DNA from 4 places in the Paenibacillus sp. FSL K6-1558 genome. Region 2 is predicted to be linked to each of the others. Evidence: riboswitches for the same ligand, from Rfam matches in the RefSeq annotation. Region 2 holds a riboswitch; each other region holds the start of a gene.
The links. Region 2 has a riboswitch for thiamine pyrophosphate ahead of MHI38_RS03990 (thiamine phosphate synthase). Riboswitches for the same ligand answer to the same signal wherever they lie in the genome.

Region 1: linked by a shared signal. The riboswitch ahead of MHI38_RS18680 (ABC transporter substrate-binding protein) and the one ahead of MHI38_RS03990 (thiamine phosphate synthase) in region 2 are both predicted to bind thiamine pyrophosphate.
Region 3: linked by a shared signal. The riboswitch ahead of thiM (hydroxyethylthiazole kinase) and the one ahead of MHI38_RS03990 (thiamine phosphate synthase) in region 2 are both predicted to bind thiamine pyrophosphate.
Region 4: linked by a shared signal. The riboswitch ahead of thiC (phosphomethylpyrimidine synthase ThiC) and the one ahead of MHI38_RS03990 (thiamine phosphate synthase) in region 2 are both predicted to bind thiamine pyrophosphate.

What each region holds. Positions count from the first base shown of each region.
Region 1 is NZ_JBBOCV010000001.1:4,292,082-4,296,296, reverse strand. It holds gene serS (serine--tRNA ligase) at 1-551, opposite strand, end outside; gene MHI38_RS18690 (hypothetical protein) at 909-1,088, shown strand; gene MHI38_RS18685 (hypothetical protein) at 1,143-1,637, opposite strand; TPP riboswitch at 1,779-1,891, shown strand; gene MHI38_RS18680 (ABC transporter substrate-binding protein) at 2,108-3,148, shown strand; gene MHI38_RS18675 (MTH1187 family thiamine-binding protein) at 3,498-3,788, shown strand; gene MHI38_RS18670 (ABC transporter permease) at 3,788-4,215, shown strand, end outside.
Region 2 is NZ_JBBOCV010000001.1:960,247-964,461, forward strand. It holds gene thiO (glycine oxidase ThiO) at 1-883, opposite strand, end outside; gene MHI38_RS03990 (thiamine phosphate synthase) at 961-1,680, opposite strand; TPP riboswitch at 1,941-2,050, opposite strand; gene MHI38_RS03995 (ABC-F family ATP-binding cassette domain-containing protein) at 2,090-3,643, opposite strand; gene MHI38_RS04000 (hypothetical protein) at 3,698-4,215, opposite strand, start outside.
Region 3 is NZ_JBBOCV010000001.1:4,801,542-4,805,756, reverse strand. It holds gene MHI38_RS20840 (S-layer homology domain-containing protein) at 1-174, opposite strand, end outside; gene MHI38_RS20835 (radical SAM/SPASM domain-containing protein) at 424-1,305, opposite strand; TPP riboswitch at 1,535-1,637, shown strand; gene thiM (hydroxyethylthiazole kinase) at 1,794-2,603, shown strand; gene thiD (bifunctional hydroxymethylpyrimidine kinase/phosphomethylpyrimidine kinase) at 2,603-3,415, shown strand; gene thiE (thiamine phosphate synthase) at 3,415-4,080, shown strand.
Region 4 is NZ_JBBOCV010000001.1:4,511,197-4,515,411, reverse strand. It holds gene thiC (phosphomethylpyrimidine synthase ThiC) at 1-1,601, opposite strand, end outside; TPP riboswitch at 1,998-2,111, opposite strand; gene MHI38_RS19680 (IclR family transcriptional regulator) at 2,273-3,016, opposite strand; gene MHI38_RS19675 (alpha/beta hydrolase) at 3,440-4,215, shown strand, end outside.

The DNA of each region.
Region 1 (4,215 bases), 3.3 Mb from region 2:
TCCAGTGCAAGTTGCTGTACCGCCCGGTGTAACAACAGACCTGCCCCCTTCAATACATAGCTTCGCGTTCCACCGATCTTCACGCCGCGCGGAATGTCGATCAGTTCGTGCATCTCTCCCAGCTCGACATGATCTCTGGCCTCGTAGTCAAACACAGGTAGCTCTCCCACTCGCCGTAGCTCTACATTATCTTCATCCGACAAGCCCACAGGCGTATCTGGCGACACGATATTAGGCACCAGCCTTTGCAGTCTGGTCACTTCCTCCTGGATTACCGCCAGCTTGGCTTCCTCTTGCTCCAGCTGTTCATTCAATTGTTTAACCTGTGCCCGCATCTTCTCCGCTTGCTCACGCTCACCCGACTGCATAAGCTTCCCGATCTCAGCCGATAGTGTATTACGCTGACGACGCGCTTCTTCCGTTTGCTGCAAAAGTGCCTTGCGCTCGTCATCCCGCTGTAGTAACACAGCAATATCAACCTTGATCTTTTTCCCGTGTGCCGCCGCCTGAACCTCTTCTGCATGTGCCCGAACCCACTTCATGTCTAACATGATCACCGTCTCCTTTGGCTAAAAAAATACAAAGAGCGCCCTCATCCCTTGGGACGAGGAGCGCTCTGCTCGCGGTGCCACCCAACTTGCCAAATCAGTTCAAATCTCCTGATCAGCCTCTTGGTCCGCGATAACGGGCGGTTCCGGTTAACTTGGGATAGTTTCAATTCGCTCCCTGGCGAAAACGCCTCTGAGTTGGATTCTCTTCAACGGCATGATCCGATCTGTAATTGTGTTTCTCAGTATATACGAAGACAGAACAACATTGCAACTCATATATGCCCGTTTACGTATCTTTCCAAAGCTGGATCAAGTACAATTGAAATAACTTCTAAAACACCAAGGGGTGATTGCTTTATGAATATGGACCCAAACCATCTGAATTCATCCGAGGGCGAAGCCGCCAAACAAAGAGCAGATGAACTTGCCCGCCAAGCCCAGCGAGGTTCATGGTTGAGCGGAGTTTTCACTACGATCATTATTGCCGCTGTGGTTATTGGTATTTTGTTTTGGATCGCTTACGCTAGAACTTCTTAAACCACAGGATTGCCCAGGAAATACTTTTGTTATGATGGATAACGATACGATGATTTAAACCGACACAACGGCTACTGGTCCCTTGAACAACTTGCCAAATACATAACGCACTAGCGGCCCGAGTACAATCAACTGATAAGGCAATGCCAGACCGAAGTTACGTACAATCGTATGAAGATACGCATTGATTACGGAATCTCCTTCTAGCTGACCTGCAGTATAGGCTGTAATGATGCCATATAAAGACATGAGCAAAACCATGCCGATTACCATGAAAAAGGACATCGTAACTACACCTCTAATTTTACTCGACTTCGCAAATGAGAAGGAAAATGTGATTTTTCTCGCTATCGGTCCCACGATGAACGACTCCACCAAAAAGGCGATGGCAAAACAGATCACAAATTGGAGCAATAGCTGCAGCACGGACATCTGACTTAACATCCCCGTATGCCATAGATTGAAGGTCATCATCACTACGACCATTCCTGTACACATCATAAGTCCAAAAATCACTTGTTGTTTCTTGCGTACTGACAATACACTCATCCTTTCTGTAACTTGGATCATTATAGACAATCGGGCTACCCTCACATAAGTGAACATTCTGTGAAAATATTTTTAGTCCAACTTATGTAGACACAATCCTGTCACTGGCCTATAATTACACCTAGTAATGCCCGTAACTTCATAGTTTCCCAGGGGAGTCGGAATTGGCCGGCTGAGAGTGTATCCCATCAAGATACTAACCCTTAGACCTGATCTGGATCATGCCAGCGTAGGAATCGGAGTATATTGCAACGGCACAGCTATAAGCTGAACGCCACTCTCTCACGCCTGCACGCGTCCCGGATTACGGGGCGCTTTTTTTGTTTTCTTTTGACATGCAGAAACAGAAAAATGACGTTATTCGGATAACCCGCGAGTATAAATTCGTCGATTTATGCAAAGGGATTGGATATGAAGCCAAGGAGTACCCCCGTGCCATCCGGCCGGACATACCGAAGGAGAGAAACACGATGAAATGGCGTAAAACGATGGGAATGTTACTCATGTGTGTGCTACTCGTTACCGTAGCTGCATGTGGTGGCAAAGAAGCCGCTCCAACAGAGCAGCAAGGTGCGACAGGTTCGGACCAAACCAATCAGGGGAGCGGTACTGCACTGAAAGATGTAAAGGTCGTGCTCGACTGGACTCCAAATACGAATCATACCGGTCTGTATGCAGCGGTGGACCAAGGTTTTTATAAAGCAGCAGGTTTAAATGTGGAGATTGTACAGCCAGGAGCCGGCGGTGCGGATACGATGGTTGCTTCGGGTGAGGTACCGTTTGGCGTCAGTTATCAGGAAAGTGTAACTCAGGCGCGTACGCAGGACGTTCCCCTTGTGTCGATTGCCGCAGTTATTCAGCATAATACATCCGGTTTTGCCGCTCCAGTGGATCGTAAGATCAAATCACCCAAAGACTTTGAAGGTAAAACTTACGGCGGCTGGGGTTCCCCAGTGGAAGAAGCGGTGATGCAATCCATTATGGAGGGCGAAAGTGCTGACGTATCCAAAGTCAAAAAGATTAACATGGGCGATGCCGACTTCTTCACAGCTGTGAAACGGGACATCGACTTTGCGTGGATTTTCTATGCCTGGACAGGAATTGAGGCTGAATTACGTGGAGAACCGATTGACATGTTATATGTGAAGGATTATGCCAAAGCGCTGGATTACTACACCCCTGTACTCGTGACCAATGAACAGACGATTCAGAAAGACCCTGAACTGGTGAAGGCTTTCCTGAAGGCCACTTCTGAAGGATATCAATATGCGATTGATCACCCTGAAGAAGCAGCGAACATTTTGATCAAAGCTGTTCCCGACCTGGACAAAGAATTAGTACTCGCAAGCCAAAAGTGGCTCAGCCCGAAATACAAAGATGATGCCCCGCGCTGGGGTGAACAAAAGGAAGACGTATGGAAGAACTACACCGACTGGATGTTCAGCAAGAAACTGCTGGATAAAGAGATTGATGTAACGAAAGCATACACCAATGAATTTTTACCACAGTAATATTAAATCTAACTGTAACCATGAACTTTGATATTTACACGTTTTGAACGAAGAGGGCAGAAAAAAATTGAAGAAGTCAACGCTTATAAGGTTTTCTAAGGAAAACCACCTCATAAGCGCGCTTTCTCTTGAATTTTTTCCACAGCTTAATGGATAAGTTGAATTTTTTGTACACAAGAAACGGAGAGTACAGAAAAAACCTGAAAAAGCGGATTTTCCCCTTTGGAAAAGGGAATCAAAAAATCTGGGGATAACAGCGATTGGAAGGTTATTCTGTCATCGGAGTGTTACAGTGTACAACGACCATATCTACTTATCCATCCACACCCGAAAGGAGCATTAATCTCTCATGGCAAGTACATTACTCAGTATTCAGGTTATTCCCAAAACACCGAACGGCGAGAACTCATATCCATACGTAGACCGCGCCATTGAAGTCATTCAGCAATCCGGCCTGAAATATCAGGTCAATGCGCTAGATACCACCATGGAAGGCGAACTGGATGAACTGCTGGAGGTTGTTCGCAAAATGCACGAGGTACTTGTGGAAGCTGGTAGTCCAAGCATCATCTCCCAGATCAAAATCGCACATAGCCCGGACGGATTCAGCATGGATACACTGACGGAGAAATATCGCTAATGTCTACCTATTTCAAAAGTGTATGGCCGCCCCTCGTGGCGGTTATTCTCTTTATTGCGATATGGCAAGGGGCCGTCTCCCTATTCCACATTGAGAAATGGATGTTGCCCGCCCCGTCCGATATCGCTCGCGAAGCGGCGTCTCAGGCTGACCGATTGGGTATGCACGCCTCTGCAACGATTCAGCTAACCCTTATCGGATTTGTCGCCGGGACAGCGGTCGGTCTGTTCATTGCCATGGTACTGCATCTGATCCCTTTTCTGAAGTCAGCTTTGTATCCACTACTTATTCTTAGTCAAAATATCCCGACCATCGCACTTGCACCGCTCCTGCTGATCTGGTTCGGCTTCGGCCTGCTACCCAAATTGATTACTATCATTCTGGTCTGCTTCTTCCCGGTAGCAGTCGCTGCCATGGACGGTCTAAC
Region 2 (4,215 bases):
TTGCTTTCGGAACGATATAGACATCTTCTGCATATACCGTGCGATCGGGTCTGCCTCCAGCCTGATCTGTAGTAAACCGAACGGCCAACATTTCACCTTTCACCGGACTTGAAGGCAAAACGATCCCCACTTGATGCATGAGTTGCTCCCCGTGTAAACCAGCAGCTATGATGATATGTTTGCAACACATCTCTCCCTTAGCCGTTTTAATCCCTTGAACACCATGCTTATCTACGATCAGCCGAACATCTTGAACTCCTTCCAAAATGCGGGCACCCATCATTTCAGCTGAGATCGCATAAGCTCTTGTCAATGACACGGGCAACACTTCGCTCTCCAATGATCGGTAATAAGCACCGTACGTATCCCGATTCAACCATAACGCTTCTCGTTGCACTGTGCTTCGATCCCACCAAAGTTGTTGCACCCCCGAAGTGGTATTTCGTTTATCCTTGTATTTACTTAGATCACCGTATGAACGAAACGGTGTGATAAATCCGTTGCGCCTTAAGCCAAGATCCATACCTGTTAAAGCGGATATTTGCTCTTTGTGCTTATGAAGTAATTCCCTACTGTCATATGCGGCTTGTGCCATGAGTGGATGAGCAAAATCCTCACTATCTGCTGCCAGCATGCCGGCAGCTGCACATGAAGCTCCGCTAGCAATCTCCGACTGCTCAACAAGCAGTACTTCCTGACCTCGGGATGCCAGTTCAAAAGCAATCGCACAGCCTATGACTCCACCGCCCACAATGATTGTTTCTGCATGAAAGGTTTCTGGTTTCTTAGTTAAAGTTTCGGATAGCGGTAGCCGCTTAAACTTATCTTGTTCACACGATGAGTCGATCACTTCCTCGGGTTGACTCGGTCCTCTCTGTACCATTTTGTCATCTCCTTGTTTGAACAACATTCCGATCTTATTAGGTTGGCGTCATTTCCAACTTTTTGAGCGAGAAACATTCACTTCACCGCTTCCACAGCCTGTTTAAGAAGCGCAACAGCATGAGCAGGGTTTGCATGTTTTAACACACTTGAGATCACAGCAGCACCCCTGGCTCCCGCAGACCTGACGGCCCGAATGTTATCCGGCTGAATCCCCCCAATTGCAATAACAGGCACCTTGACACTGGAGCACACTTCCGATAACGCATCTAATCCCCTCGCTACAGAATCCGGTTTGCTTGCACTTGCGTACACATGCCCGAAAAAAAGGTAATCCGCGCCATACTCTTCGGCAATTCTCGCTTCATGCAACGAATGCACCGATATCCCCAACCGGAGCCTCAAATCATGCTTGTTCTCCGGCTTTACCATTACTTTTGCCCTTTCCAGCATATCTTGGCTCCAATGTACCCCTTGATAAAAATAGCCTGACGAATATAGGTTCGCACCGTTGATTACAATGCGGGAAGCTGGAACACCCGCTTCTACCATCAATTTGGCCCAGTTAAAACATTCCTGTTGCGAGAGTTGCCTTTCCCGGATATGAATGTAATGCACATAAGGCCAAATATCTTTGGCTGCCTTCAACATGACTGACTGTTCCGCTTTATTCGTAGATATCACATGTAACTCAAAAAAGTCTTTCTCTAGTCCACAGGTTGGTACAGATTTATCTGTCCGCTTGTACCACTGGTCTGTTGAAGTTTTACCTGATTCATGAGCATCATAATCAAACATCAAGGTATGCAGTCTCGTTCTCGCTCCTTTCAGCTACAGGCTTGGAGAAGTAGTAATGACAAATATAAAACCAAAAAAGCCACTCCCGTAGGGGAGTGGCTGCGTATAAACAAAGGTTCAGTTCAATCACAAGCGTCTGACAAATACCTGTTAAACAGTTTGATAGTCAAATCTATAACTGTTTATTTTGATATTGAACCGCTTGGCATCACGATGTAATAAGATCCTGTTCTTACGTTAGAATCATTTACTATCGCTTTCGCTGAAACGCGCCACTTCCCTACGCTGGTATGATCCAGATCAGGTGCAAAGGGTCCGGAATCGCATTCTTCCATCTCAGCCGCATCGTGCGGCCCCCCTAGTGTTCATATGAAGTTGTAGCCTATATTACCACAACCGGTTTTTTTTGTCATCGTGCTTTTTCGGACCACTCTTCTACATCCCACGTTTTGGTGACCCAGCCTTCATAAAAATCCGGTTCGTGCGATACAAGCAAAACGGTTCCTTTATATTCCTTCAGTGCCCGCTGTAGCTCAGCCTTCGCCGTTACATCCAGATGGTTCGTCGGCTCATCAAACAAGACCCAGTTGCTCTCCCGCATCAACAGTTTGCACAAACGGACTTTGGCTTGCTCTCCCCCGCTCAGCATGTTAAGCGGACGCGTAATATGCTCATTTTTGAGCCCGCAACGTGCAAGATGTCCTCGCACCTCGTTCTGCGTTAGATGTGAAAACTCGTTCCATACATCATCGATCGGTGTAATATTCCCGGCTCGTACTTCCTGTTCAAAGTATGCCGTCTCCAAATAATCTCCAAGAAACGTTTTTCCGCTAATTGGCGCTATTTTACCCAAGATCGTTTTAAGCAGTGTTGATTTACCTACCCCGTTGCACCCCACAATCGCGATCTTTTCACCACGTTCAATCGTCATGGTCATCTTAGGTAGTAATGGATACGTATAACCGATCTCAAAATCAATACCTTCAAAAACGGTTTTGCTGCTTGCGCGGGCATCCTTGAACTTAAATGCTGGTTTTGCTGCTTCGTCTGGTCGATCAATTCGCTCGACCTTTCCAAGTTGTTTTTCCCGGCTTTTCGCTCGACCAGAGGTCGAAGCTCGAGCTTTGTTGCGTTGAATGAAATCTTCCTGCTTTTTGATGTATTCCTGTTGCTTCTCATAGGCATCAATATGCTGTGCTTTCTGCATATCTGCCATTTCAAGAAATTTCTCATAGTTGGCCGCATAACGCGTCAATTTAGCAAATTCCAGATGATAAATGACATTAACCACTTCATTCATGAACTCTGTATCATGGGAAATCAATAGAAAAGCATATGGGTAGTCTTTCAAATATCTAGTTAGCCACTCAATATGCTCTACATCCAGATAATTTGTCGGCTCATCCAACAAAAGGGCAGTGGGTTTCTCCAACAACAATTTTGCAAGCAGGACTTTCGTACGTTGTCCACCACTGAGAGCCGCAACATCCCGATCAAGGCCAATTGCATTTAATCCCAAACCGTTTGCCATTTCTTCCACTTTCACATCAATCAGATAAAAATCGCCCTGTTCAAGCTGTTCCTGAATATCTCCCATTTCTTCAAGCAACTGCTCAAGTTTGTCTGAATCGGCATCAGCCATCTGATCCGTAATGGCCATCATTTGCTTCTCCAGTTCCAGTAGCGGCAAAAAAGCATCTTTAAGCACATCACGAATGGTCTTGCCCGGTGTTAACTTCGTATGTTGATCCAAATAGCCATATCGAACTTTTGGCGTCCATTCCACTTTACCGCTATCCTTAAGCAATTTTCCGGTGAGAATATTCATTAGGGTTGATTTTCCGGCACCATTAGCCCCAACCAGACCCACTCGTTCTCCAGCAAGCAGACGAAACGAAACATTTTTAAATAACGTACGGTCTCCAAAATTGTGACTGACGTTCTCTACTGACAATAAACTCATAAGATGAGACTGCTCCTATCTATATACATTACTTTTAGTTCACGTTCCAAAACCCTATTCTAGCACAGGTTCAGTCTTTTCTGAAAGTAATGACACTTGCGCGAAGCAATCATATTCGAAATAACCTCTGGCCGCTGCCTGTCTTGCAGTTGTAAACACCTCTTCAGCACGAAAACCGGGGTTACAGGTGGCAGGATAATGATATTTTATGCCTGTTTCGGGATCAATCCCGCCAATGATCGCTGTTTTTTTGACTAGCCGGCCTCCACCAATGGCATAATTGTTAATCTTCTGACCCCCTACAGCGATCCCCTGTATAAAAGCCATAATACCCGTATCATTGATCGAATTGTACCAATCTTCCTGCGAGACTAAAGGCATCGTGAATAGATAAGCGACACCATTTCTCCTGGCAAATTCATTATGTCGATTGATTACGTCTGCAAGCTCTTCCTGTATTCGGGTCACGATCCGGCTACGCCGTACCTGTTCAAAAGTTGTAGAGTCCTGAAGCAATGGAATCGTGGAATTCGACGCTAGCTCCTGCTGAAATCCTTCGATCCATTTTTCTG
Region 3 (4,215 bases), 3.8 Mb from region 2:
TAACTTCGTAATTTCTGTTTTGGCATACGATTGTTCAACATCCTTAAACGACGTTACAGATGATGAGGTCACTTCCGCCGAGGCTAGCAATTGCATAGAAAACATAGAGGCAATCAATGATGTAGAGAGTACTGCTGACAACTTTCGATTAAACTTTTTCCATTTTAAATTCAAAACTCGACACACTCCTCTTAAACGTCCGTTATTAACACAAAAGTGTAACTTTTGAACTACTCCCCCTTTTATAATCAGTAGGATAATAATACCATGTATATTTATAAAAACAAGATTAATAGACTATCATTTTACATAATAGTTGAAATCATGAATCAAATGGTGCCTATTCTTTCCTAATAATAAATAAAAAAATGTGCTACTCGGAATATTACCGAATAACACACTTGAGTTATCTGTCGTATGATTTTAGGCTCCTGCTCCAAAGCGCTGCCGGTATCCGCACTTGCGGCAAAGTTCTTCTACAGCTTCCCGTTTGGAAAAACCGTATACCAGATTGTTCGCACGCTCTCCGTCCACAATATCGGAAAAAGACTTTTCATGGATGTTTCCAAGGTTGATGACACCTTCTCCATCCAAACAGCATGGAACCACGGTTCCATCAACCAGCACAGCTGCCTGACTGCGTAATGCATGACAAAAACCTTTGCCGTCATCTTCAGGTGCATCGAGGCTTGGCCATTGGAATTCATGGTCCTGATTCAGGTATACGTTGGGTGCAATTTTCACGCCACTACCCGCAACCACCTTTTCTTCAATACGGAAGTCCAGATTGAATTCCTTTTCCAGCACCTCAAGCGTCTCCCGATTGCGATTCATCTGAGCATTGGTGAAGTTATCCTGAGTCAGATTCCATAGTCGGAACGAGACAATGACGTTATGTTTCACCGCTTCACGAACAAAAGACAAGATGTTATGCAAGTATCCGTCACGATCCGTAGAACCCTCATGACCGTCAAAACTGTGCAGCGAGAAATTCATCTGTCTCAGTGCAGGTTTGCCCAATAATTTATGCTGTGTCTTTGGCAGTAGCGTACCGTTGGTCGTAATGTTCACTTTAAATCCCTTGGCATGAGCCATATCCAGCAACAGGTCAATTTTGGGATGAAGCAGCGGTTCCCCTTTGACGTGCAGGTAAATATGTTTTGTGTGTGGTTTGATCTGATCCAATATATTATTAAAGACTTCAGGGTCGATGAATCCTTTGGCTCGCTTCGTTTGTGGACAAAAGCTGCATGCCAGATTACAGATGCTCGTAATTTCAATATATACTTTCTTGAACGTTTTCAACTCAGGGTCCCCATTCTGCCGGGAGGAACAACGGTCCTGCCCTCATTCGTAGTACGGCCATATGAGCCAATCCCCATTATATCGGGTTCACGAGCTAAGGTAAATCAGAATAGCGGATCAGTAACAAAGTCCAGTGTATTTTTCATCCCCATTTCAAGGCTTAAATCCTCGCCCTATTTACATTAAGTCAAGATGGATATATGCTGAGTACATAACTGCATATCTTGTACATTTGCACTGGGGGAGCCTTGCGGCTGAGACGAATACGACGATTCGGACCCTTTGAACCTGATCTGGATTATACCAGCGGAGGGAAGTGGAGCGGCTTTTATTGGCAGTAGGGGATCTCTATCCTAGATGGGGATCAACTTCAGTTCAAACGTATAGCTCCGTTCATTTCTCCGGAAATGGACGGGGCTTTTTTGTATTTCAGCAAGTCGTCTCGCTCATAACCATATCCATCATTTGAAAATAAGGAGGTCATTTGGATGTCTTATCTTGAACGTGTACGTTCACTCAATCCTTTGGTTCATAATATTACCAACCTTGTGGTTGCCCCTTTTACCGCAAATGGTCTGCTTGCCCTCGGAGCCTCTCCGTTTATGGCCTATGCTCATGAAGAAGTCGCTGACGTCGCTCGAATGGCTGGCGCGGTGGTTCTGAACATCGGCACATTGGATGAAAAGGTCGTTCAAGCGATACGTCTAGCCGGACAATCAGCCAATGCACATCATGTGCCTGTTGTCCTTGATCCTGTTGGTGCAGGAGCCACGACATATCGCACCGATACGGTACAAATGCTGGTTCGTGAGCTTCGTCTTACCGTATTAAGAGGCAATGTCGCCGAAGTGGCCCATGTCATTGGTGTGCCATGGAATATCAAAGGTGTGGACGCTGGGGTTGGCGAGGGTGATCGGATTAGCATTGCGGAGAAGGCCGCGCAACAACTTGACTGTATTGTCGTTATTACGGGCCAGTACGACATTATTACAGACGGATATCATACTTTCCTCACAAGCAACGGACATGCATTGCTCACCCAAGTTACCGGGGCAGGCTGTCTGCTAAGCTCAGTCATTGGTGCTTTTGCAGCGATTGCCGAGCCGGGGCGCGACATGCTGAACAGTGTGGTGGAAGCTGTCTCAACCTACGGTGTAGCCGCTGAACAGGCTGCAGCACGAACGGCTCATCAGGGGCCAGGCAGCTTCCAGATTGAATTGTTAAATCAACTGGCGCAGATTACACCTTCGCTGTTCTCCGAGCATGCACAAATCCGTCAGATTCGTGGAGGTGTGTGATGAATATTGCTCAAGCGTTAACGATTGCCGGGTCTGATAACGGCGGCGGTGCAGGAATTCAGGCAGATCTCAAAACCTTTCAAGAACTTGGTGTATACGGCATGACGGTCATTACTGCAATCGCCGCTCAGAACACTACAGGGGTTCAAGGCGTGTTTCCGATTGATTACGACGGCATTGCCCAGCAACTTGATTCAACGGGAGTCGACTTTCAGCCGCGTACCATCAAGACAGGTATGCTGTATAGTGCCGAGATTATTCGTCTTGTTGCGGCAAAATGTCAGCAATATGACTGGTCAAATCTGGTTATTGATCCCGTGATGGTTGCCAAAGGAGGTGCACCTCTGCTCCAGCAGGAGGCTGTGCAAGCACTTGTGGAAGATCTGCTGCCTCTTGCTTTGGTTATCACACCTAACATTCCCGAAGCCGAACTACTTATCGGGAGTTCGATTCGGAACCTGAGTGAGCGCGAGGAAGCCGCAAAGCAATTGGTGCAGATGGGTTCAACATATGCCTTGATTAAAGGAGGACATGATACGGGAAGCGGTACGGTTATCGATGTCCTGTATGACGGGCATTCCTTTCATTATTTGGAGAACCTTCGTGTTATGACACGTCATACCCATGGAACCGGCTGCACGTTCTCTGCTGCCATTACGGCGGAACTGGCGAAGGGTGCCCCTATTCTGGCTGCCGTTACGACCGCGCGAGCATTCATTCAGGCAGCCATTGAAGATGAGCTGGGATTCGGGACCGGGCACGGGCCAACGAATCACTTTGCGTACCAGCGCAGACAGCGGGGTGAACGCTGATGCGTAGATGGGATGCGGAAGCGGTGCGCCGTGCGCTGCAGTTGTATTTGGTGATGGGTAGCGTCAATACGACGCGAGACCCGGTGGAGGTGCTCCGCCAGGCGATCACTGGCGGCATCACGCTGTTCCAGTTCCGAGAGAAGGGAACTGGTGCACAGGCAGGCGAAGCCCGCAGAACGCTTGCGCTGCGGCTTCGTGAGGTGTGCAGCCAGCACGGGATACCGTTCATCGTGAACGATGATGTGGAGCTGGCTGTGGCGGTGGAGGCCGACGGTGTGCACGTCGGCCAGGACGATGCGGACGCGGCGCTGGTACGCGCCCGCATTGGAGAAGGGCGGATGCTTGGCGTATCCGCCCACTCCGCCCTTGAAGCCCGCCGTGCCGTGCAGGCGGGCGCAGACTATCTTGGCGTCGGGCCGATGTACCCGACGCGCTCCAAAGCGGATGCCCACGCTGTGCTGGGCCCCGCCGGGGTTGCGGAACTGCGCGCCGCAGGCATCGCAGTTCCGGTGGTCGGTATCGGCGGCATTACGCCCGATACCGCGGCCGCCGTGATGGCGGCTGGAGCCGACGGCGTAGCCGTCATCTCCGCCATCGCGGGCGCGGCCGATGTGCACGCGGCGACTGCACAGCTCGCTGCGATCACCCGCAGGAAGCAGGCATAGCCATGCTCCCTGCCCGATAATGCAAAGGCCGCAACCACTCGGTCTTCAGCCTCTGCATTCTTGTTTTATTCTTCGCCTCCTTTGCCTCGTTCTGCAACCTATACATCTTTTATCCTTATCCTTCCGCAAACTGGT
Region 4 (4,215 bases), 3.6 Mb from region 2:
TTAAACTGATCTCTCCAGCGGAACTCGAAGCGTGCCTTCGACAGTGCATCATCCCGGCGCTGAGCGCGTGGGTGGCCTTTGGCTAGGTCTGCGGCATGGGCAGCTATTTTATAAGCGATAACCCCTTCACGTACATCATCCTTGTTCGGAAGCCCCAGATGCTCCTTTGGAGTGACATAGCAGAGCATAGACGTACCAAACCAGCCAATCATCGCCGCCCCAATCGCAGACGTAATATGATCATATCCCGGTGCGATGTCTGTGGTCAGTGGCCCGAGCGTATAAAACGGCGCTTCCTGGCAGATCTCCATCTGCAAATCCACATTCTCCTTGATCTTGTGCATCGGCACATGCCCCGGCCCTTCAATCATCACCTGCACATCATGCTTCCATGCAATCTGCGTTAATTCCCCAAGTGTGGCGAGCTCCGCCATCTGTGCTTCATCGTTGGCATCGTAGATGCTACCTGGACGCAGTCCGTCCCCGAGGGAGAAAGCAACGTCATACCTTTTCATAATCTCGCAGATTTCTTCAAAATGGGTGTACAAAAAGTTCTCCTGATGATGTGCCAGGCACCACGCCGCCATAATGGACCCACCTCTAGACACTATTCCCGTCATCCGTTTCGCTGTCATCGGAATATATCGGAGCAACACACCCGCATGAATTGTAAAATAGTCCACGCCCTGCTCCGCCTGTTCAATCAGCGTATCCCGGTACAACTCCCAAGTGAGGGCCTCCGCCTCGCCATTTACCTTCTCCAGCGCCTGATAGAGCGGCACCGTACCAATCGGCACTGGGGAGTTACGGATGATCCATTCCCGTGTGGTATGAATGTCTTTGCCCGTGGAGAGATCCATTACCGTATCCGATCCCCAGCGAACAGCCCAGGTCATCTTCTCCACCTCCTCCTCGATAGAGGAAGATACAGCGGAATTACCTATGTTGGCGTTGATCTTCACGTGAAAATGACGCCCAATCAGCATCGGCTCACTCTCCGGGTGATTGATGTTGGATGGAAGAATAGCCCGGCCGCTCGCCAGCTCCTGCCGCACGAATTCAGGCTCTACGCCTTCACGAATAGCGGCGTACTCCATCTCGGGCGTAATCAAGCCCTGCCTTGCATAATGCATCTGTGTGACAGAGCGTCCAGCCTGAGCACGTAGCGGTTGACCGCGGAATCCCGGGTACTCCTCTGCCCCGGCTCTCCGTCCTCCCGCCTTCAATCCGTTATCCTCCGGCTTCACTGCGCGGCCCTCATATGCTTCAACGTCACCGCGCTCCATAATCCAGTGATTTCGGAGCGCAGGTAATCCCTTCCGAATATCCATCTGGAATTCGGGATCGGTCATCGGGCCGCTCGTATCGTAGACACGCAGCGGCTCATTATGCTCCACCCCTTGGGGAGTATTCGTATCATGAAGGGCAATTTCACGCTCCGGTACAGCAATGTCCGGTCGTGAGCCCTGAATGTAGACTTTGCGGCTGCCCGGGAAGGGTTGTACCCCTCCAGCCGCTCCGGTTTTCTTTTCCACCGGATGACCATCGCGCCCTGTTTCCTCTATTCCCGTCTGTTGCTCCTTTTGGTTACCTGTATTCATGTCTCCTGTTTCCTCCTCTGTGATCTTCATTTGCCCATATCGTCCACCAATGTGACAGCTTTGACTTACCACACCTGTCTGGAAAAAGCAGAGCACAGAAGCACAGCAGGATTGACCCTGCATAAGCAGCTAGAATGATCCAAAAGACAACTTTTATGTACAATCAGCATGAACACGAAACACGAGATCACTTCTCTTAGAAGTCCAGGCATATATGCCGCAATTATTGTGCTGTCACTTCCAAGGTGAAACACAACAACTGAATCTCTGCTTGCCGCTGTAAATAAAAAAAGCCGGTTCCGAAGGAACCGACTAATGTCCATCACCATACACGCAACAAGGGCCACCTGCTGCAATACAGCATGGATCCCGGGTTAACGTCTGTGGTGTCTGTGGTCATATGGCCGATTACTTCCCTACGCTGGTATGATCCAGATCAGGTGCAAAGGGTCCGGGATCTCATGCGATCCCGTCTCAGTCCGGACAATTCGGACTCCCCCAGTAACGTAAACGTATTGCGACAATCAAGCCGCTGTTCAACTTAAAATATGACATTCAACCGACCCCGCTGGGTCGTCCATTACAGAGTAGCGTAATCTGGGCTTAAATTCAACCTTAATATTCCAGAGGGGAAATTCCCTTCGAGCAAAACTTCATGCAAGAGCCTTCCCCTATGGCAACATAAGTCCCATTTGTACAGCTGCTTCTTTCAACACAGGCGCGTACTCATGTAATGTCTCTTGCGAGAGCCTGCTAACAGGTCCAGACACGGAAAGCGCTGCTGCAATGTTGCCTCTGCGATCCATAATTGGCACAGACACAGCGGCAGCTCCCGGCTCGCGTTCCTCATAGCTGGTTGCGTAGCCACTCACTCGAATGTCTTCCATCTGTGCCAGATAGACGGCCGGATCGATAAATACTGGCCATTCCGGGCCGTTCATCAGTTCCTCCCGATCCTCATCAGCGGCAAAAGCCATTAATACTTTGCTGGAGGCTCCTACGGAAAGCGGCAGTCTGACCCCTACAGGTGCAACCCGCCGAATCGCCTGATCACTCTGCACAGCCTGAATCCGAATCCGTTCACCGCCATCACGAAGGTAGAGACTTACGGTTTCGCCCAAGCGATCACGCAGCCTCTCCATTGCAGGTAACAGCAAAATTGCAGGATCGTCACTACGTGACATATGCGCTGACAGCTCCCAGATTCGAATACCTAGCCGATACTTCTCGGTTGCCGCATCACGTATTACGAACCCCCGATCCTCCAGTGTAGCCATCAATCGATGTACCGTGCTTTTGTGTAAACCGATCTGACTAGCAATTTCGGTGAGTCCAAGATCACTGCGCGTGGTAAAACATAATAATATATCCAGCGCCCGTTCTACAGCCCGGACGGTTAACTTGCGGTCTTCCATGGCATGATGCCCCCCTCATGTTTCATCACATGAAACTTGGTTACATAAATTATATGAGAAACGGTCTCATCTGTAAACCAAAAAGAACCGTTTTGAAGATGATCTGAAAACAAATAAATGAACAAGGATATCCAATTGGCACATCGTAATCTCCTGTAATTTACACACTATGGAATTGTTACCTCTACATCTTAAGAACTATATAACAATTGCGTAACAAATACCTCCAATCAATTGACTTTGACTATATCGGGACATACGATAAAGATAGAAACCAATTCAGATAAAATATCAAAAGCGTGACTTTAGCATTAGGATGCCATCTTCATGAATACGTGCTAAAAAGTACCTATATGCTATTTTTCATATCGTTATGATCTTGTCCATATTAATCCTCAACCGAAACTCAAAGGAGGGGCGTGCATGTATCCGACATCCCAGAGCGAAGCCCCGCTGCATACCAAAGTGTCCGATCTGCCCTCTTCGTTGTCACCGAGGCTGATTCGGTTCAAACATATTGTCGTAGCGTTGCTGCTCTCCGTTGTATTTTTTCTGTTGTTTTGTTTTATTGCCTTACACGGTTATATTGCTTGGGTGCTCTCCAACCCTACGGTCGCACCGGTGTTTTCGAACCCGATGCAGGCCAAAAACATGAAATATGAGGACATTACATTCCCTGCGGCCGACGGTAGCAGAACCATGCAAGGCTGGTATATCCCTGCGAATACCGATACGGGCAAAACCATCATCTTCAGCCACGGTTATGGAGCCAATCGGGAGGAAACCTGGGTGCCTATGTATGACCTCGCCCATTACGCGCACCAGCTCGGGTTTAATGTGGTGATGTTCGATTACGGCTTTGCCTCTCAGGTCAACCGAGCGGTAGCAACAGGTGGTAAGGCTGAGTCTCAGCAATTGCTGGGAGCTATTCAGTTTGCTAAACAGCGCGGAGCACAGGAGCTGGTCGTCTGGGGATTTTCCATGGGAGCAGGCACGGCTCTGCAAACCGGACTGCTAACCAAAGAAGTGGATGCCATGATTCTGGACAGTACATTCCTGCTGGAGCCGGATACGCTGTACCACAACATTCATAATCAGATCAATCTGCCGCGTCAGCCTACGCTCGAGATTATGAAGTTGCTCTTCCCGATCTTGAACGGTACCGGCTTGCAGCAAATCCCGTATCAGGAAGTGAAGAA